Regions from separate parts of the Bradyrhizobium genosp. P genome, predicted to be linked through region 1. Evidence: predicted binding sites of a transcription regulator. Region 1 holds the regulator's gene; the other holds the start of a gene.
The links. The regulator HrcA, encoded in region 1, represses chaperone genes, less so after heat shock. The targets are predictions, from matches to a motif close to GTTAGCACTCNCNNNNNGNGAGTGCTAAC.

Region 1 (10,808 bases):
CTTTGGCAGGTCGGCCGGGGCGAGATTGACGATGATCCGGCGGGCGGGCAGCGCCAGGCCAGAGGCGATCAGCGCAGAACGAACCCGTTCCCGCGCCTCCGACACCGCCTTGTCCGGCAGTCCAACGATGGCAAAGGCCGGCAGTCCGGGCACGACCTGCACTTGCACGTCGACCGCGCGGGCCTCAATCCCCTCGAACGCAACGGTCGAAACGCGCTGGACCATGCCACCCCCATCTTCCGCCATCGAAGGTAGCGGAACCGGGTGCAAAGCGCAAGAACATTACGGGAACGCTTGTGGCGACGCGGGTACCTATCTCGCGGCGCGCTTGGCCTCGATCGTATCCCAGATCTTCGCTGCAACGTCGGGGCCGTTAAGCCGCTGGATCGCGCGGATACCGGTCGGCGAGGTGACGTTGATCTCGGTGAGATTGCAGTCGATCACGTCGATGCCGACGAACAATAGCCCGCGCTCGCGCAGCGCCGGGGCGAGCGTCGCGCAGATTTCGCGCTCGCGGTCCGACAGCTCGGTCGCCTTGGCCGCGCCGCCGCGCACCATGTTCGAGCGCAGATCGTCCGCGGCCGGCACGCGGTTGACGGCGCCGGCGAACTCGCCGTCGACCAGGATGATGCGCTTGTCGCCATGCTTGACCTCGGGAAGGAAGCGCTGGATCACCCACGGTTCCTTGAAGGTGACCGAGAACATGTCGAACAGCGAGCCGAAATTCATGTCCTGCGGCAAGACGCGAAACACCGCGGCGCCGCCATGGCCGTGCAACGGCTTCATGACGACGGCGCCGTGTTGATCGCGGAACGCGTTGATCTCGTCGAGGTCGCGCGAGATCAGTGTCGGCGGCATCAGCTGCGGGAAGTTCATCACGAACAGCTTTTCCGGTGCGTTGCGCACGCTGGCCGGGTTGTTGACGACCAGCGTCTTCGGATGGATGCGCTCGAGGAAATGGGTCGAGGTGATGTAGGCGAGGTCGAACGGCGGGTCCTGCCGCAGCAGCACGACGTCGAAGGCATTGAGCGGCGCGCGCTTCGGCTCGCCCAGGGTGAAGTGATCGCCGATCTCGTCGCGCACGGTGAGAGGTTGCAGCGGTGCGACCAGCTCCTCGCCGCGCAGCGACAGTTTGTCCGGCGTGTAATAGGAGAGGCTGTGGCCGCGCTTCTGTGCCTCGAGCAGCAGCGCGAAGGTCGAATCGCCGCGGATGTTGATGCGCGCGATGGGGTCCATCTGGACGGCGACGTTCAAAGTCATGGGGGCGTGTCCCGCGAGGTCTGGAGGGAGTTCTTCAAGTGCTTGCGTCGAATGCCGCTAACAGATGGCGCGGCAAGCTCTTCGGCGCAATCAGGACGGCGTCGAATCTGAGATCAAATTCGGCATGCTCGGGATGCGTCATCAGCCAGGCCTGGGCGGCATCGATGATGCGCCGCTGCTGGCGCGGCGTCACCGCATAGGCGGCGTCATCGAGGCTGGCCCGGGCCTTGACCTCGATGAAGGCGATCAGATTACGCCGGCGTGCCACCAGATCGATCTCGCCATAAGGCGTGCGGAAGCGCTTGGCCAGGATGCGATAGCCCTTGGCCATTAGATAAACAGCGGCGCGGCTCTCGGCGGAGAGGCCGGTGCGGAATGCCGCGACACGTTCCGGCGAGGCGCTGTCAGTCTTCGCCATCGTCGCCCCTGACGTCCTTGGCGATCTCCAGCGCGCGGGCATAGACCTCGCGGCGTGGCCGTCCCGACAATTCGACCGCATGCGCCACCGCATCCTTGACGCTGCTGCGCACAAGCGATGCACGCAACAGATCGTCCAGCGCATCCTGGCCCATCACGCCGGCATCGTCTGCGGGCGGACTGACCACGAGTACGAACTCGCCGCGCGTCTCAAGCGTGTCCGCGCGCGCCGCAAGCTCGGCGAGCGGGGCGCGCTGGATATCCTCGTGCAGCTTAGTCAGCTCGCGGCAGATCGCGGCGTCGCGCGCGCCCATGATCGCGGCGAGATCGCGCAAACTGTCCTGCACACGATTGCCCGACTCGAACATCACGAGCGTCGAATCGATCCTGGCGAGTTCGGTGAGCCGCGCGCGCCGCGCATGTTCCTTTGCCGGCAAGAACCCTTCGAAGAAGAACCGGTCGGTCGGTAGCGCCGCAACCGACAGCGCTGTCAGCACCGAAGACGGTCCGGGCACCGCGATCACCTGGTGTCCGGCGGCGCAGACCTCGCGCACCAGCTTGAAGCCGGGATCCGAGATCAGCGGCGTGCCGGCATCCGAGACCAGCGCGATCGAGGCACCCTGCGCCAGCCGTTCCAGGATCTTTGGCCGCGCCTGCGCGGCGTTGTGCTCGTGATAGGGCTTCAGCTCGGCTGTGATCGCGTAACGCTCGGTCAGCCGGCGGGTGATCCTGGTGTCCTCGCAGGCGATGATGTCGACGCCGGCCAGCGTCTCCAGTGCGCGCAGGGTGATATCGCCGAGATTGCCGATCGGCGTCGCCACCAGATGCAGCCCGGGCGTCGCCTTGGAGGCCGTCAGCACCTGACCGCCAATGGAAAAGGTCCGGTCCGCGGGACCGGTCGTGGCATCGGAATTGTGGAGGGAGCTGGCTTTTGCGCGCATCATACCAATCTAGAGGGATGGCAGTGCTTTCGCCAACATCCCGAGGGAGCTGGCCGAAGAGTTTACTGCGGCGCCGAAAAAAGGAGGCCCCGGCCCCGGCGCGGTGAGGCCATAATCCTTTTGTTTTGGTTAACTATTCGCCGACAATATGCCCAAATCCACCCCCCTCATCAGGCTGGATGGAATCCTGGCCGATCACGGTCGGTCAAGAGAAGAGAGACGATGGCAGGCCCGCATAACCGCACGTCCCCGCCGTCGGGCGCGACCCGGCGGACAGCGCTTGGCCTCATCATTGGCGCGCCGCTGCTGTCGGCCTGCTCCGGCATCCAGCAGAGTCTGAGCCAGTTCGGCGGTCAGGACGCGGGTCCCGCCGGTCCCCAGCAGCAACCGCAGGCGGTCGGCACCGGGCAGGTCAAGGTCGGCCTGATCCTGCCGCTGTCGGCGTCCGGCAACGCCGGCGTCGCCGCACAGTCGATGCGGAACGCCGCCGAAATGGCACTGGCGGAATTTCAGAACCCGAACATCCAGCTCCTGATCAAGGATGACGGCGGCAGCCCGCAGGGCGCGGCGCAAGGAACCCAGCAGGCGCTGTCCGAGGGGGCCGAGATCATTCTGGGGCCGTTGTTTGCGGGCTCGGTGCCGGCCACTGCGCAGCTGACACGGACACGCGGCACGTCGGTGATCGCCTTCTCGACCGATTCGAGCGTGGCCTCGCGCGGCGTCTATCTTCTGAGCTTTCTGCCGGAATCCGACATCAATCGCATCGTCGATTATGCCACCGGCATCGGGAAACGGTCATTTGCAGCGATGGTGCCCGACAATGCCTATGGCAACGTGGTCGAGGCCGCGTTCAAGCAGGCGGTCGGCCGCAAGAACGGACGCGTCGTTGCATTCGAGAAATATGGCGCCGATCGCGCGACGCCGGCGCGGACGGTGGCGCAGGCGCTCGGCCAGGCCGACGCGCTGCTGCTCGCCGATGATGGTGATTCGGTGGTCGCGACCGCCGATGCGCTGACCGCGGCGGGCTCCAATCTGCACAACATCCAACTGCTCGGGACGGGGCTGTGGGACAATCCCCGCGTGTTCGCAAGCCCGGTCCTGCAGGGCGGCCTCTATGCCGCGCCCGACCCGGCCGGTTTCCGCAGCTTCGCCAACCGCTACCGCACCAAGTTCGGCGGCGAGCCGGTGCGCACCGCGACGCTTGCCTATGACGCGGTGGCTCTGGTTGCAGCGCTTGCGCGTACGCAAGGCGCACAGCGCTTTTCGCCGGAAACCCTGACCAATCCGTCCGGCTTTGCCGGCATCGACGGCCTGTTCCGCTTTCGCGCTGACGGGACCAACGAACGCGGCCTTGCGGTCATGAAGGTGGCATCGGGCGGCGGCACGCCGGTTGCCGGATCGCCGAAGAGTTTTGGCGCTTAAGCAGCCAAATCGGCGACCACGGCGTCGAGCACCGGGAAGCCTGATTTCGTCACGCGCAACCGTCCGTCGGGGTCGACGGCGATCGCGCCTTCCTCGCGCAGCGTGGCGATCCGGTGCGGATCGAGCTGGCGGCCGGAGAGCGCCGCATAGCGCTTCGGATCGATCCCCTCCGCGAGCCGCAGCCCCATCAGCAGGAATTCGTCGGCCCGCTCCTCGCTGTTGAGGCAATCGTCGGTCATGACACCGTGGCCGCGTTCCTCGACGCGCAGCAGCCACGCCTCGGGGCGCTTGTCCGTTGCGGTCGCGTGCCTGACACCATTGATATCAAGCCGACCATGCGCGCCCGGCCCGACGCCGGCATATTCATCGCCGCGCCAGTAGACGAGGTTGTGCTTGCACTCTGCGCCGGCGCGCGCGTGATTGGAAATCTCGTAGGCCGGCAGTCCCTCGCGCGCGCAGACCTCCTGGGTCACGTCGTAGAGTGCACGCGCGGTCGATTCGTCCGGCGTCTGCAGCTTGCCCGCGGCGTGCAATCCGAAGAACGGCGTGCCTTCCTCGATCGTCAGCTGATAGAGCGACAAATGCTCGGCGGCTTCCGAGATCGCCTGCTTCAATTCGCTCGACCACATCTGCGGCGTCTGGCCGGGGCGGGCATAGATCAGGTCGAAGGAGTAACGGTCGAAGGCGGTGCGTGCGATCGCAACTGCATCGAGCGCCTCGCGTGCGGTGTGCAGGCGTCCAAGCGCCTTCAGTGAGGCATCGTCGAGCGCCTGCACGCCGAGCGATACGCGATTGACCCCTGCCGTGCGGTAGCCGCGAAAGCGTGTCGCCTCGACGCTGGTCGGATTGGCCTCGAGCGTGACCTCGACGTCATCAGCGACCGACCAATGCTTGCCGATTGCATCGAGCACCGCGCCGACAGTCTGCGGCTGCATCAACGACGGCGTGCCGCCACCGAGGAAGATCGATGACACCTCGCGCCCCGGCACGCGGGCCGCGGTGGTCTCGATCTCGCGGGCGAACGCGCGTACGAAGCGCTCCTCGTCGACGGGCGCGTGCCGGACATGGCTGTTGAAATCGCAATATGGGCATTTCGACAGGCAGAACGGCCAGTGCACGTAGACGCCGAATGCCCTTCGTTCAGCGTGGCTCAAGGCAGATCTCCGCGAGCTTCACGAAGGCGCGGGCGCGATGTGACAGGCCGAGCCCGATCGGCGGCAGGCCGTGCTTCTCGATGCTGGTCATTTCACCGAAGGTACGCGCGTGTCCGTCGGGCAGAAAGGCCGGATCGTAGCCGAAGCCGGCAGTGCCGCGCGGCGGCCAGACGAAAGTTCCATCGACCCGGGCCTCGACCTCTTCGAGATGATCGTCGGGCCAGGCCACACACAGCGCGGAGACGAAATGCGCCCTGCGCTTGTCCGGCGTGGTGGCGCCGCGCTCCTGCAACAGGCGCTCGATCTGGGTCATCGCCGCCATGAAGTCCTTGCTCTCGCCGGCCCAGCGCGCCGAATAGATACCGGGTGCGCCGTCGAGCGCGTCGACCACGAGGCCGGAATCGTCGGCAAAGGCCGGCAATCCGGTTGCCTTCGCTGCAGCGATAGCCTTGATCACGGCATTGGCGCGAAAGCTGTTGCCGGTCTCCTCGGGCTCGGCGAGGCCAAGCTCACCGGCCGACACCGCTTCCACCCCGTAAGGCGCCAGCAGCTCCCGCATCTCGGCGAGTTTGCCGGGATTGTGGGTGGCGATGACGAGCTTTCCGGTGATTCGGCGGTGCATGGCCAATCTGACTACGCGACCGCGATCTTTTGCAAGTCGACCAGACGCGCGACACCTCTGCGGGCGAGCGCCATCAGCGCCAGGAATTCGTCCTGCGAGAACGGCGTCTTCTCGGCGGTGCCCTGCACCTCGATGATGCGGCCGTCGCCGGTCATGACGAAATTGGCGTCGGTGTCGGCCTCGGAGTCCTCGGCATAGTCGAGGTCGAGCACCGGCGTGCCCTTGTAGATACCGCATGAAATCGCCGCCACGTTGTCGCGCAGCACGTTGGCCTTCAGCATGTTGCGGGTCTTCATCCAGTTGATGCAATCCGCAAGCGCCACCCAGGCGCCGGTGATCGAGGCGGTACGGGTGCCGCCGTCGGCCTGGATGACATCGCAATCGACGGTGATCTGGCGCTCGCCGAGCGCTTCCAAATCGACCGCGGCGCGCAGCGAGCGGCCGATCAGCCGCTGAATCTCGACGGTGCGGCCGCCCTGCTTGCCGGCGGAGGCCTCGCGGCGGGTTCGCTCCAGCGTGGCACGCGGCAGCATGCCATATTCGGCGGTGACCCAGCCGCGGCCCTGGCCCTTCAGCCATGGCGGCAGCCGCTCCTCGAGCGTGGCGGTCACCAGCACATGGGTGTCGCCGAATTTCACCATGCAGGAGCCCTCGGCATATTTGACGACGCCGCGTTCCAGCGACACGGGACGCAGTTCATCGGGCGCACGGCGGCTTGGCCGCATGGGAATCCTCCGAAAATCCGAGAGAAGCAGTCGGAGCGTGACGACCTATCCTTGAATCGTCATCGCGCTCTAACACTTTGTTTCAGCATGATCTTTTCGGAAAAACCGGTTCCTGTTCGTCCCGATCATGCTCAAGGCGTGCTTGTAGGAGGGGGAAGCGGCAGCGGCAAGGGTTTTCGGCCCGGCCTGCGGGGGTGAATGCGTGCTTGTCACGGGCCTCGCGGATCGACAGATTGGGGGCAATTGTGAGGGAGTAGAACGTGGCTCACCACGACCCGATCAGCCTGATCACGCCGCATGCGGGGCTTGCCCAGCTCAACGAGCGTTCGCGCGACATTTTTCGTCAAATCGTCGAAAGCTATCTGGCGACCGGCGAGCCTGTCGGCTCGCGCAACATCTCGCGCCTGATCGCGCTGCCCCTGTCGCCGGCATCGGTCCGCAACGTGATGTCGGACCTCGAGCAGCTCGGGCTGATCTACGCGCCGCACACATCGGCCGGCCGGCTGCCGACCGAACTCGGCCTGCGCTTTTTCGTCGACGCGCTGATGCAGGTGGGCGATCTCACCGAGGCGGAGCGCCAATCGATCCAGACCCAGCTTGCCTCCGTCGGCCGTGCACAATCGGTCGAGGCGGCGCTTGGCGAAGCGCTGACCCGGCTGTCGGGGCTGACCCGTGCGGCAGCGGTGGTGCTGACGCCAAAATCGAACGCGCGGTTGAAGCACATCGAATTCGTCCGGCTGGAACCGGAGAAGGCGCTGGTCGTGCTGGTCGCTGAAGACGGTCAGGTCGAGAATCGGGTGCTGGCGCTGCCGCCGGGCGTTCCCTCCTCGGCGCTGATCGAAGCGACCAATTTCCTCAACGCGCGGATTCGCGGCCGGACCCTGGCCGAAGCGCGCCTCGAGCTCGAGACCGCCTTGACGCAGAACCGCGCCGAGCTCGATCAACTGACGCAGAAGGTCGTGACGGCCGGCATCGCGAGCTGGTCCGGCGGCGAGAGCGAAGCCCGGCAGCTGATCGTGCGCGGCCACGCCAATCTGCTGGAGGATCTGCATGCGCTCGACGATCTCGAGCGCATCAAGTCGCTGTTTGATGATCTCGAGACCAAGCGTGGCGTGATTGACCTGCTGGGTCGCGCCGAGCGCGGTGAGGGGGTACGGATCTTCATCGGCTCGGAGAACAAGCTGTTCTCGCTGTCGGGTTCCTCGACCATTATCGCGCCTTACAGCGATGCCCATGGCCGGATCGTCGGCGTCCTCGGCGTGATCGGCCCGACGCGGCTGAATTATGCCAGGGTGATCCCGACGGTTGATTACGCCGCGCGCATTGTCAGCAAGATCCTGGGTGGCTGACCGGACGGAAGTTCGTTTCCATTTGACGCGTTTTCTTCACGCGAACCGGAGGCCACTTCGCTCGAAACCGCTATGTGGCGCTTGATTTTCGCCGCTCAAAGCACGATATCCGGGCCAGCCAATCCCCAAGATTTGAACCGCGCGCGTTTTTCGAGAAGGCAAGCCATGACCGATCCGAACCGGACCAATGACAATACCGAGAATCCGGCTCCGACGGGCGAGCCTGTGACCTCCAAGCCCTACATCATGCCCGACGATCCGGAAGTCGGATCGGCGGAAGCCTTGAGCAAGGAACTGGCTGAGGCGCGCGACAAGACGCTGCGCACGCTGGCCGAGATGGAGAATCTCCGTCAGCGCACCCGCCGCGAGGTCGCCGACGCCAAGACCTATGGGATCACCGGCTTCGCCCGCGACGTGCTCGATATCGCCGACAATCTGCAGCGTGCACTCGATGCGGTTCCGGCCGAGACCAAGGAAGCCGCCGATCCCGGCCTGAAGGCATTGATCGAAGGCGTCGAGCTGACCGAGCGCTCACTGCTCAACGCGCTGGAGAAGAACGGCGTGAAGAAGTTCGACCCGATCGGCGAGAAGTTCGATCCGAACTTCCAGCAGGCGATGTACGAAGTGCCCGACCCGTCGGTGCCATCAGGCACGGTGGTGCAGGTCATGCAGGCCGGCTACATGATCGGCGAGCGCATTTTGCGCCCGGCGCTGGTGGGGGTCTCCAAGGGCGGCGCCAAGGCCGCTCCGGGTGCCGACTTCACGGCCTGATCGCCGTGACTTCGCGCGAAAGACCTTACGCGCGAAAGGCTTGCGCCAAGAAACCTCAAGCCAGGAAACTTAAGCGATGTCCGATGACTGGATGCGCTTGACGCCGGCCTTGGCCATGTCGGCCCAGGCCTTCGCAAGCGACCCTTGCGTGTCGATGCCGCGGCAGGCGTCTTCCACCACATAGGTTTCGAAGCCGGCCTTGCGCCCGTCCAGCGCGGTCCACGCCACGCAGAAATCGGTGGCAAGTCCCGCGATGAAGACGCGCTTGACGTTGCGCGCCTTGAGATAGGGCGCAAGTCCGGTGGTCGTCTTGCCGTCGGCCTCGGTGAAGGCGGAGTAGCTGTCGACGTCCTGGTGAAAACCCTTGCGGATGATCAACTCGGCTTGCGGGATTGCGAGGTCTTTCGACAGCGAGGCGCCGTCGGTGCCCTGCACGCAGTGGTCCGGCCACAGCACTTGCTTGCCATAGGCGAGGTCGATCGTCTCGAATGGCTTCTTGCCGGAATGGGCCGAGGCAAAAGAGACGTGTCCGGGCGTGTGCCAGTCCTGCGTCATCACCACATTGGCGAAGCTCTTGGCGATCTTGTTGATGATCGGCACCACCTGCTCGCCGTCCTTCACCGCGAGGCTGCCGCCCGGCAGGAAGCAGTTCTGGACGTCGATCACCAGCAGCGCCGAGCCGTCGTCGGGCTTGATCGCCGCCGCCCAAAGCTCGCCTGGAACCAGGGTGGCAAGTGCCGTCGCACTGAGACCTGCAACAACCTGCCGTCGATCCAACATTGTGCCTCTCCTCGACTGGCTGAAACCGCGCGAGGAGGCTAGTTCCGTTCGCTGGCCTGCGAAAGTCCGATTTTTCGGCGGGACTTGCGGAAACGGCGATCAGCCGCGCGGCTGGATGCCGTCACGCACCGCGCGGAAACGCGGGAACGCGGTTTCCCAATCGGTGCGCGGCGAACTGCCGATGATGCGCATCGACGACTGTGTGCCGAACCGCAGCCACTGCACGATGGTCACCGGCGTGTTGTCCTTGCCGCTGATCGCGTCGATCCGTGTCTCGTAGCCGGCCTGGCCGTCGATCCGCATCGGCTCGGACATGGTGATGCGTCCGTCGCGCACGCCGGGAATCGTGGTCGCGATCTGCTGGGCGAAGCGGCCGCGATCATCGGGCGAGGCCGCCGTCGAGCCGATGATGCCGAGGAGCATGAAGGGCTTGGTTTCGAAGCCGCTCTTCTCGTCGCCGTCGGCCAGGAGCAGCGCCGCGCCCGGTGCCAGCATGCGGACGTTCTTGAAATTGCTGAGCTCGGTGATCTTGAACGGCATCATGCCGAGCTGCTCGTCGACCGGTACGTCATTGCGGATGACGGCGGTGGCGAACATCTGCCGCACAGCATCGTCGGTGTAGATCTTGGCGGCGTTCTCCGGCACCTGCACCGCGATGTAGCCGGAGAAGGTCGGGCCGGGCAGGATCATCGAATAGCGGCGCACATTGGTCGTGCCGTCTCGCGCGCTCTCGATCGTGTAGTAGCCGAGGCCTGCCGGGGTTTCGAGGCTCTCGGGCTTGATGCCGCCGCTGCCGGCGGGATTGGCCTTGAAGGCACTGACGACCTCGCCATAGGCATCCGGGGGCAGATCGGCGACCAGAACCCTCACGCCCTGGTCCTCGGTCTCGAAGCCGATGAAGGACTTTGCGCGGGCGAGACCAACCAGCGGCTTCATGCCGACATGGGCACCCGGCGGAAACACCACGTCGTCCGCGAAAGCAGAACAGGTGGCGGCAATCAGCACGGCAACCGCAGCGAGAACTCGAAAGGGCATCATGAAGGATCTACCGGATTTGCTTGGAGGCCGCTCAACGGGCCAATGCGGGGCTGGGTGGGCCCCATCAGTCAGCCCGCTTTTAGCGGTTTTGATGGCCCTGCAACAGGCTTGCTTGATCTCCGTTGCCGCCTTGCGGCCCCGATTCGACGGGATTCTTGCGAGATAGAACGGGTTTCTCGACATTTCTCTGTGAACGAATGAGGCGACCGGCACAACCTCCAGCAGCCAAATGGCGCGTCCCAGACGGGTGAGCCGATCGCGCGCTCGATCCGTTGTGAGCGTTCACTCAACAAGCGAAGCCCGTGTGGGCAGCGTGATCGCGCTTGATC
Region 2 (10,808 bases), 2.9 Mb from region 1:
AGATTGCCGGCTCCAATTTCATGATCGCCTTTGCCAACGCCGACGGCCTGCTGCTCGACATCATCTCCGACTCGAGCTTCAGCGACGCCTCGAACGCGGCGAGCATTCGGCCCGGCACCGTCTGGACCGAGGCCATCTGCGGCACCAACGGCCTTGGCACCGCCGCCTATCTCAAGCGCGCCATCGTGGTTCACGGGCGCGACCATTTTTTCTCGCGCTACAACAATCTCACCTGCATCGCAGCACCGATCTTCGCGCCCGATGGCGAACTGGCCGGAATACTGGATGCGTCATCGGATTGCATGTCGCGGCAGGCTCACACCCAGGCGCTCGTCGCGATGGCGGCAACCCAGATCGAGAACGGCCTGTTCCGCGAACATCACCGCGGAAATATTCTGATCGCGTTCCATAACCGCGGCGAATATCTGCACACGTTGAGCGCGGGCCTGCTGGCCGTCGACAACGAGGGCCGGATCCTGGCGGCAAACCGGGCCGCAAGCGTCCTGCTGCATGGCTTGCCGGCATCGCCGGGGCGCCGCTTCGCCGACGTCTTTCGTACGAAATTCAACGCCTTTGTCGATGAGGGCCGGCGCAAGGAACGTCAGCGCCTCGAGGACGAGGTCGGCAGCCAGTTCATCGCGACAATCGAGAACGCGCGTCAGTTCTCGATGATCCAGGCCGTCTCGCGGCCCCGGCCGCCGGCACCCAAGGACGTCCCCACCCAGTTCGTCTCCGCCGATCCGGCGATCGCAACCGTTGTCCAGCAGGTGGGCATCGCGGCCGTCCGGAAGATGCCGATCCTCATCCGCGGCGAAACCGGCACCGGCAAGGAACAACTCGCCCGCCATGCCCATGCGGCCAGTGGACGGGCCGGCCCCTTCGTCCCCGTCAATTGCGCGGCGCTTCCCGACAGCCTGATCGAGGCAGAGTTGTTCGGCTACGCCGAAGGCGCTTTTACCGGAGCCAAGAAGGGCGGGGCTGGGGGACTGTTCAAGGAAGCGGACGGCGGCACGCTCTTCCTCGACGAGATCGGCGACATGCCGGTGACGCTGCAGGCCGTGCTGCTGCGCTTTCTCGACGATTGGACCGTCCGTCCGGTCGGTGGCACCAAACGTCAGGTCGACGTTCTCCTGGTGTCTGCCACCAATGCCAATCTCGACGACTCAATCGCCAAGGGCCGGTTCCGATCGGACCTGCTGTTTCGCCTCAACACGCTGGAGGTGACGTTGCCGCCGTTGCGCGAGCGGTCCGATTTCGCCGAAATCGCCCGCCACTTGATCCAGAAGATCGATCCCTTGATGGATCTCACCGAAGGCGCGATCGATCGCCTGGCCGAACTGGATTGGGACGGAAACATCCGCGAATTGCGCAACGTTCTTTCCCGATTGTCCCTGACCGAGCCGAGAGATTTGATCGACGAGACCTCGATCGAATCGGCTCTTGTGCATTTGGGCGGCGAGCGCCTGGCTGGCAGGGTGGCGGGCAGCGGCGGACTCAAGGCCAATTTGCACGAGATTCAGCGCTCGCATGTGCTGACCGCGTATGCGGAAACCGGCAACAACATCAGCAAGACCGCACGCCGCCTCGGCGTTTCGCGCAATACGATCTATCGCGCCCTGCGCGGCAAGCAAGATTAGCCAACCGAGGCGAGGGCTCCGGGACGACGGCGCGATCTGGCTTTAACTGAAGGCGCCGACGTCGAGTTCCTCGTCGCGTTCAATTGGGAGGGTTGCCATGTTTGAACCGGAGAACAGTCTCGAAGCCCTTATGCAAGCCGCGGGAAGGGATTCCGGCATTATTCCGGCATTCTATCGCGCACTGCTGGAGACCGAAATTTATGTTCTGACACCGGAAGCGCCCATGAAGCCTGGACGCCGCCGTTCGCTTAAATTTCAAGAAGAGATCAATGTTGCGACAGTCGGCTTCCAGAACATGAGATGGCACCCCGCCTTTACATCGAAGAAGCGAATCTACGACTATATCAAGGAGCCCGAAGTGTGCCTTGGCGCCGCCGCGCGCAATCTGTTCGAGATGTTGCCTGACTCCAATTTCTGGCTCAATCCGTTGTCCGAATGCCAGAAGCCGCTGCCCGCGACCGAGATCGCCCTCCTCATGAGTGGCAAGATCTTTGACGTATCGATGAAGACCGCGCGTTAGGCGCGGTACTGGTGCAGCGCTGAACAACGCCAGCGAAGGGGGTCCGCTGGAGGAAGGACGTCATCCATCGGCGATCGATCGAATGCTCCGAGCGACCAGCCTCAACGCGCTTCTGGGTTACCGGGTTCAGCGTGCCCGTGCCGGTCACAATCGGAACCTCCACCGCTTCACCGCGCGGGACGCTGACGCGCGTGACCACGCCCGTGGTGACCGACACGTTCGGTGTTCGCACCTTGATCCGGCCAGCCGAGCAAACCGAGGTCAATCCAGGTGAAACGCCATGGTCGATGTACAAAATCTCTGGAGACGGCGTTCGATCGGATTCATTCTGATGGCACCAACGCTCGGCGTGGTCAGTGATGCGGCCGCTATCGAAAAGGTCCGTTTCCTGCGCGACGACATGGCGGCGATGGCGTGGGCCGTAGAGACTCGATTGCAGGGCGATCTCGACGCCCGGGTGATCGACCACGCCGTCCCGAGATCACGCGTCCAAGTGGACCGCTTCTTTCGCTACACGCGCTCTTCCGATGGCTCCGTCTTTCTTTGGCTGGCGCGCAAGTCAGGACAAAGCAAAGCTCCGGGCGGTCAGGCCTTCGCTTCGATATCGTTCGCGACATGAAATCGCCACCCTAGAGCGGCATTTCTGATCTTCGCGGCAAACAAAACCAGCCGGTTTGCCGGAACAGCCACGACCGCCTGTCGGAATGGCTCTCTCGAAAGGTCCCAAAGCTATTGAGAAGCTTGGTGGGCGCACCAGGGCTCGAACCTGGGACCCGCTGATTAAGAGTCAACCTCGGATTGAGAACAATCAATGACTTACCGGTCGCACCACTGGACTTATCCGGCCGAAGATGGGCGTTCGTCGCACGATGACAGAACGTCGCAACGAAATTCGTGGTAGTATTTGAGGAGACGATATCGTTAAGGCACCCCAAGAACTTTCAGGACCCGCAAAAGGGGTTATGCGTGAGCTGAGGCCACAATTTGCTGCTGGTCCGGAGGCTGAACGGCGACTAGCGTTCCGCCGTGCCCGTAGCTGGATGTCGCAAAAGACGATACCAAATTGCCCGAGCAAGCCGATATCAGCCATGTGGACGCCATCGGTCAGGGAAAGAGTTCCACCACTGTTGTCATTCTTCGGCGTATATCCGCCGGGGATGAAACGGACGGCCGCGCAGCACTTCCGACCGCCCTCGCCTCCCGCTGGATGCCCAGCCTATTTCCCGAACAGACATCCGACGCTTGATAACTTCCTAGGTCACGAGGGATGCGAGGGGCACTCGGAACGATTATGACAAAGTAAATAAACGCCGCCCCCCTGGGTTGCATGACGAAAACTTTCGTGCACTATTGGAAAATTATCTATGTCCGCCGCGGGGCCTCAGCCGCAGCTGATCGGCAGCTCTGATTTCGCGATTTGGCAAGAAATCATCAGCAACGGAAAACAGTCGACCTGAACGTGTTTCCTAGGACGTATTGCGAGTCCGAGGACGAACGACAATGGCGAGGTCAAAAAAAACAGAACGTCCTCAATTCGACCGCATAGTGGCGACATGCGCCGCGCTGGTAGTCGTCTGCTTAGGGGTATATCTGCTCGTCCGCAACGAGCCAATCGCCGATCCCAGACTGTTCCTGGTGATGCGTGTGCTGCTCAGCTTTAGCACCGCTCTTTTGGGAGCGACGATACCGGGCTTCTTGGAGGTCGGATGGTCAGGTACTGGCTTGGCAATCCGTGCCGGGGGTGCACTCGCTCTCTTCGTTCTAACGTTCTTGTACACTCCGAACCTCGTTATTGTAGAGGGCCAGAATTCACCCTCTTCGACGATCGCGCAGGGCGGCGTTGTAATTGGTCGTGACAATAACAACAGCCCAATCACTATAAATCCCGATCCTAACAAGCGATCATGTCGAGATCCAAGCCATGGCGTTGAAAAGTATGGCCGGACGCTCGCGGTTACAAGAGACTCTCCAGAAATGGGGGGCGGGCACAACCAATCAGAGTGGTGCAATAACTTGATTGGCGCACTTCGGGGAGAATTTCCTGGAGGTAGTTTCCAATCGACAGGCTCAGGTGAGCACATCAACAATCACTGCGCTCCATTCAACTGCCCCCAATACGTTTATACCTGCACAGTTCAGGTACAGGCGGACCCTGTTTATGTCGATAAGATTTCTCCCGCCTGCCGATAGCCTAGTACAGTGATTATAACTCTTTGGAAGCGTCTGGGTAGGCTCGGCCCATTTTTGCGCGGGCTTTTTCTGTCGTGAACATCCATTTGATGCGGGAGCGTGCAGCATTTCTCTGCCGTTCCCAAGCGGTGATTTCGCGGCGCAGTCGCTTGGGGTCGTCGATCCTGCGAGCGAGGCACTGTCCCCGCAAGACGCCGATCTCGATCTCAACCATGTTGAGCCAGCTTGCGTGCTTGGGAGTGAAGTGGAACTCGATCCGCCGCAAGATCCGTCTGGCTTCGGCGGGCGGAAAGGTCTGATACAGGGCGCCGGCGGAGTGGGTCGATAAGTTATCCTGCACGACCCGGATGGTCTCGGCATCGGGATAATGGATGTCGACGAAGTCACGTACGCGTTCGGCATAATCTTTTGCCGCTCGTCGCTCTGTAAGTTTGACCTTGCGCCAGGGACGATGCACGTCGAGGAGAACGAAGAGATTGACCGTCCCGTTGCGACGATACTCGTAATCGTAACGTTCGAGCCGGCCCGGCTTCATCGGGATTGGCTGAGGGACCTCGCCGATGAGTTGCACCGGACTTTCGTCGAAGCACACGACCGGCCGCTTGGGATCGGGCACCTCGGCATAGAGATCAAGCACGTCCTCCATGCGGGCGACGTATTCGCCATCGACCTGCGGAATGCACCACATATCTTTGCGCCATGGTTTGAGGTCATTTTCCGCCAGGCGTCGCCGAACCGTCTCGTGCGACAGGCTGTCGTGTTCGGTGAGATTGACTATCGCACCTGCCAGCAGCTTGAGCGTCCAGCGGGCACGGCCCTTTGGGGGGCTGGCACAGGCGGTCGCCACCAGCAAGGCTTCTTCCTTGCCCGTGAGTTTGCGCTCCGCTCCGGGACGCGGCTCTTCGCTCAGCGCCCGCTCCAGATTGCCTTCCACGAAGCGTCGCTTGGTCCGGTACACGGTCGAGCCGCTCACGCCAACGCTCCTGGCGATCTCCTCGTCGCCGGCCGCGGCATCGGCAGCCAGCAAAATCTGTGCTCGCTTGAGCTTGCGGGACGCATGCTTGCCGCCGCTAAGCAGCGCCTTGAGTTCGGTCCGCTCGACTTGGCTGAGTTCGACCCGATAGCGTACATTCATGCCTGCCTCCTTGATCGAGGCACGCACGAACAACTGAATCGGATGGCCGGCGTGAGTCCTTCGGCAAAAGCCTTCACGCCCAAACAGGGGCAGTACCTCGCCTTCATCCACCTCTATACGCGTCTGCACCGCAGACCCCCGGCGGAACCCGACATGCGAGAGTATTTTCGCGTCACCCCGCCTTCGGTTCACCAAATGGTGCTCTCGCTCGAGCGAGGCGGCCTCATCAAAAGGCAGCCCAGGACACCTCGTAGTATCGAAGTCCTCGTTGATCCCAACCACCTGCCGGAGCTAATCTGACCGCCGACCCAACCCGTCAAAATCACTGTGCAGAGCCACTAGGCCTCGCGAACCCGGCGCCATCGATTGCCTTTGCCCAAACCGCTTGGGCTTTGATGCTGGGGTCGACCTTGTTCCTCCGCATATGCTTGGAGCCGTTCGCAATCTCGCGGCATACCTTCAACTCGTCGCAGTGGAGAACTACGGCTTCCTGGAATTTCTCAAGGCCCCGCTTTATCCCGGTGGGAGTGCATTCAAAGACAAATTGAAATTTGGTTGCGAGCTTCTTACGAGTCGCACAATCATACTGCCAAAGCCAGTCGGTCATGTGCCATGTGGTGACAGCTGTATTGAACGCGTGAAACAGCGGCTCAGGAGCCGCCTCATTGTCCTTCCAAACGGACATCGAACTCATGAGGCCATTCAGCTCCCAGACCAGCTTCGTCCACATGTGTTGCGGGTGGTCCATCCCGAACACATTCGAGATTTCACTCGGCTTGGGCTGCTCAACCATAGGTACCTCCGGGGGCATCGGCCATAAGTCCTAATTTGGGCGGAATTTGGCATCGTTAACCGACGCTCGTCCCGACAGCGTCAATCCAGAACGGAAAAAGAAAAAACTTTGACCGAATCCATGGGGCACGGACTGGTGGGAGCGCATCACACAACGGGCAAGGTCGCCGGAGGCCGCCATATGGCTGGCGGTGGTCTGCGTTGCCCTCCTCATAGCTTGGGTGGCCGTGTGGATGGTCCTGGCGCTGTGCGTAAGGGGTTATTTGAACGCGCCACGGTTCGTCCAAACGCGAAAACCACCCAGATCGCTAGATCTGGAGGGTGATTGAGTTATGACGAAAGTGGTTGCGGGGATAGGATTTGAACCTATGACCTTCAGGTTATGAGCCTGACGGCTCATGCCGTGTCAACATGCCCCGGTGACCCGAGACTGATCAGGTAGTGTCAGAAAGCTTGTCAGTCCGGGACGACTCGAATTGGGATTTCTCCCTCGTCGAACCGGTCTCCGCTTTCGCCGGGAACGGAAATTCCCTCTGCAGAGACAGGCCGACAAAAACTGGCCGAGAAGATAACGGAGACCAACTCAGAGACGTGCTGGAAGCGAGAAATGCCCGATTTCCGCGCGCAGTCTGCCAGATTACTTGCGAGGGTCTACACCCTTTAACCGGGTGGTGGAGACAGAAGGGCTCGAACTGGTTGGCATCGAACCGGTCTCCGCTGCGGAGCCAGGAACGGAAATTTGCGATGCAGATAACGGGACGAAACAATAATTCGCCCCAATTTCAGCAAGACCACGCTAGCCAGAGAAATTGCCAGAGGCATAATTGCGCAGGTCTCAGGACCGAAAATCTTGCCCTCGCATCCGCGCCGATAGAACCAAAGCCGGCGCTATTCCAGCAGCGAGGGCCGGTCGCCCCTTGTATCTTGTTCCTATGAGCGTGTATACGCATGATTAGCACTCACATATTGTGACTGCCAATCCAAAATCAACAAGCAAACAAGGAGGATCGCATGAAATTCCGTCCGCTTCACGACCGCGTCGTGGTCAAACGCATCGACGCCGAAGAGAAGACTGCTGGCGGCATCCTCATTCCGGACAGTGCCAAGGAAAAGCCCTCGCAGGGCGAAATCACCGCCGTTGGCCCGGGTGGCCGCGACGAAGCTGGCAAGCTGATCCCGATCGACCTCAAGGTCGGCGACCGCGTCCTGTTCGGCAAGTGGTCCGGCACCGAGGTCAAGCTCGATGGTCAGGAACTGCTGATCATGAAGGAAAGCGACATCATGGGCGTCCTCGACGTCCCCGCCACCAAGAAGAAGGCTGCTTAAGCGCCGTCTCCCTAAAATCATCTCACAAGGATAAGCAAACATGGCGAGTAAAGAAGTTAAATTCGGCGTTGAAGCGCGGGACAAAATGTTGCGCGGCGTCGACATTCTCAACAATGCGGTAAAGGTCACGCTCGGCCCCAAGGGCCGCAACGTCGTGCTCGAGAAGTCGTTCGGCGCTCCCCGCATCACCAAGGACGGCGTCACCGTCGCCAAGGAAATCGAGCTTGAGGACAAGTTCGAAAACATGGGCGCCCAGATGGTGCGCGAAGTCGCCTCCAAGTCGGCCGACGCTGCCGGCGATGGTACCACCACCGCGACCGTGCTGGCTGCGGCCATCATTAGGGAGGGTGCCAAGTCGGTTGCCGCCGGGATGAACCCGATGGACCTGAAGCGCGGTATCGACCTGGCAGTGGATGCCGTGGTCGCGGATCTCGTCAAGAACTCCAAGAAGGTCACCTCGAACGAGGAAATCGCCCAGGTTGGCACCATTTCCGCCAATGGCGACGCCGAAATCGGGAAGTTCCTCGCAGACGCGATGAAAAAGGTCGGCAACGAGGGCGTCATCACTGTTGAAGAAGCTAAGTCGCTCGAAACCGAGCTTGAAGTCGTCGAAGGCATGCAATTCGACCGCGGCTATATCTCGCCTTACTTCGTCACTAACGCCGACAAGATGCGCGTGGAAATGGAAGATGCCTACGTTCTCATCAACGAGAAGAAGCTCTCCTCGCTGAATGAGCTGCTCCCGCTGCTCGAAGCTGTCGTGCAGAGCGGCAAGCCGCTGGTCATCATCGCAGAAGACGTCGAAGGCGAGGCGCTTGCCACCCTCGTCGTCAACCGCCTGCGTGGCGGCCTGAAGGTCGCGGCCGTCAAGGCGCCCGGCTTCGGCGATCGCCGCAAAGCGATGCTGCAGGACATCGCGGTTCTGACCGGTGGTCAGGCGATCTCGGAAGATCTCGGCATCAAGATGGAGAACGTCACGCTCGCCATGCTCGGTCGCGCCAAGAAGGTGATGATCGACAAGGAAAATACCACGATCGTCAGCGGCGCCGGCAAGAAGACCGACATCGAAGCACGCGTCAATCAGATCAAGGCGCAGATCGTGGAAACCACCTCGGACTACGACCGTGAGAAGTTGCAGGAGCGCCTGGCCAAGCTCGCAGGCGGTGTCGCGGTGATCCGCGTCGGCGGCGCTACCGAGGTTGAGGTGAAGGAGCGCAAGGACCGCGTTGATGACGCGATGCATGCGACCCGTGCGGCGGTTGAAGAAGGCATCGTGCCGGGCGGCGGCGTCGCCCTGCTGCGTGCCTCCGAGCACCTCAAGGGGCTTCGAACCAAGAACGACGACCAGAAGACCGGCGTCGAGATCGTGCGCAAGGCGTTGTCGGCTCCCGCGCGCCAGATCGCGATCAACGCAGGCGAAGACGGGTCCGTCATCGTCGGCAAGATCCTCGAGAACAAAACGTATGCTTACGGCTTCGACTCGCAGATCGGCGAATACGTCAACCTGATCTCCAAGGGCATCATCGATCCGACCAAGGTGGTTCGTGCGGCGATTCAGAACGCGGCTTCCGTGGCAGCGCTCCTGATCACCACCGAAGCCATGGTAGCTGAACTGCCGAAGAAGAACGCTGGCGGTGGCGGCATGCCTCCGGGTGGCGGCGGAATGGGCGGCATGGGCGGTATGGACTTCTAAGTCCAAGCTTTGAGGCTCGATCAAAACAACAAAGGCTCGGCAATAATGCCGGGCCTTTACGTTGCGTTCGACCGTTTGGAAACAACTCGATCTCCCTGCAGCAGACGACCGGGTGCTATCGCTTTCTCTTTTTCGCAAAAATGTCGTTCCAGTTATCCTTGTATGCTTTAGATACTGCCTTTCTGACCCTCGCCCATACCTTGCTTGAGTGCCGGAGCGTCCGGTGCGCTTTCGGTCTTGGAGGACGAATCTGGCTTGTTCTCAATCTTGCTAGTGGAATCTTCTTTCGCTTCTACAGCCGGCGATCGCTTTTTTGGGCGGAGGGTCTTTGGCCTTATCAACTGACATTGAATTTCCTTATGGGCGCATTTGCTCACTTACGGGGACACGTTTGATAAAGTCGCACAGTGTCCACTCGTCGGCGTTCCCGCAGTGTAGGATACTCGCCGGAGCGTGCCCAGTGATTGCATCGCTCATTTTCTCCGCGATATCCACGCTGTCCGCGATCCGCTGGAACAGGTGCCGCCATCCGTGCGTCGGCCCCACTTCAGGATCAGTGATGCCTTGACCGCCACTGTACGTGGCGCCCTGGCGTGCTGCGTAATCGAGCACGGAGGATACCCGCGCATTAGACTGCACACGAATAATCGCATGGTCCATGTGGCAAAAGACTGGTGTGGGCGCAAAACGAAATTCAGGTGCTGAAAAACGCCTATCCAACGAAATCAATGGGATAACACATGCATTGCGTGATCAAGGACCTCATGAACATGGCCCCGCGCTTATTCGACGTGAAAGACTGGCTATTCGAGAAAGGCTGTGACGATTAGCGCAGCGGCGCCCGGCCGGCGAGTCGCTCCTGCTCCATCATCCGCTTTACATTGTCGACGTTCTTCCGCGCATCATCAACCTCGCGCTCCGCCTCGTATTGTTCAAGCCGTTGCCGCGATACCTTCGCCTGAAACTCAGCCCACTCCTCTTTCGACATAATAGGCTTATCCATCCCATCAGCATGTTCAGGTGACTTGGTAGCCTCCATGGGAGCCCCCGCTCCTTTCACCCCCTTCGCGACTAAACCCGCGACGACCGCCTTGCAGTCGGCTACGGCACCGGCAAGATCGCATCCGTCAGATATGGGCAGTGCAGACGGAGTCACCGCCGCCACAGTTGCCGGGACGACCGGGGGATGTGCCCCAACATAGATCAATCGGAGAACGATAATGGCAGCGAGTGAACCCCACACGTACCGGTTCTTGATGAAGCGGAAGAATGAGTCGCGGCGCTCCTGCGCGTCTTTCGCAAGAACGGCCTCGCGCGTAAGTATTTGTTGACCGACGATCGGGCTATCGCGGTCCATGCGATAGACCACCCCCAAGTAAGCCAAATAAATCAAACCACCAAAAACGGTCGTGAGCGTCAAAACCCAAAAGATCAGAATCTCGTGGCCGCGCATTTTGCTCGGATTCAACATTACGTTTGATCCAGTGTTGAAGGGATACCGTTCTACCCAAATAG

Region 2: the regulator HrcA is predicted to act here: its motif matches at 7,226-7,254, upstream of ACP2YO_RS14730 (co-chaperone GroES).

What each region holds. Positions count from the first base shown of each region.
Region 1 covers NZ_CP188195.1:189,286-200,093, reverse strand. Annotated here, with positions in the region: partial or broken gene ACP2YO_RS01000 (magnesium chelatase domain-containing protein) at 1-225, opposite strand, end outside; gene gshB (glutathione synthase) at 313-1,260, opposite strand; gene ACP2YO_RS00990 (YraN family protein) at 1,295-1,678, opposite strand; gene rsmI (16S rRNA (cytidine(1402)-2'-O)-methyltransferase) at 1,665-2,618, opposite strand; gene ACP2YO_RS00980 (penicillin-binding protein activator) at 2,841-4,040, shown strand; gene hemW (radical SAM family heme chaperone HemW) at 4,037-5,194, opposite strand; gene rdgB (RdgB/HAM1 family non-canonical purine NTP pyrophosphatase) at 5,181-5,816, opposite strand; gene rph (ribonuclease PH) at 5,828-6,541, opposite strand; gene hrcA (heat-inducible transcriptional repressor HrcA) at 6,802-7,890, shown strand; gene grpE (nucleotide exchange factor GrpE) at 8,056-8,661, shown strand; gene pncA (bifunctional nicotinamidase/pyrazinamidase) at 8,731-9,441, opposite strand; gene ACP2YO_RS00945 (hypothetical protein) at 9,541-10,479, opposite strand.
Region 2 covers NZ_CP188195.1:3,054,773-3,065,580, reverse strand. Annotated here, with positions in the region: gene ACP2YO_RS14755 (sigma-54-dependent Fis family transcriptional regulator) at 1-1,637, shown strand, start outside; gene ACP2YO_RS14750 (SseB family protein) at 1,735-2,157, shown strand; gene ACP2YO_RS14745 (hypothetical protein) at 2,438-2,776, shown strand; gene ACP2YO_RS14740 (IS630 family transposase) at 4,361-5,482, opposite strand; gene ACP2YO_RS14735 (hypothetical protein) at 5,805-6,275, opposite strand; gene ACP2YO_RS14730 (co-chaperone GroES) at 7,286-7,600, shown strand; gene groL (chaperonin GroEL) at 7,641-9,293, shown strand; gene ACP2YO_RS14720 (hypothetical protein) at 10,120-10,764, opposite strand.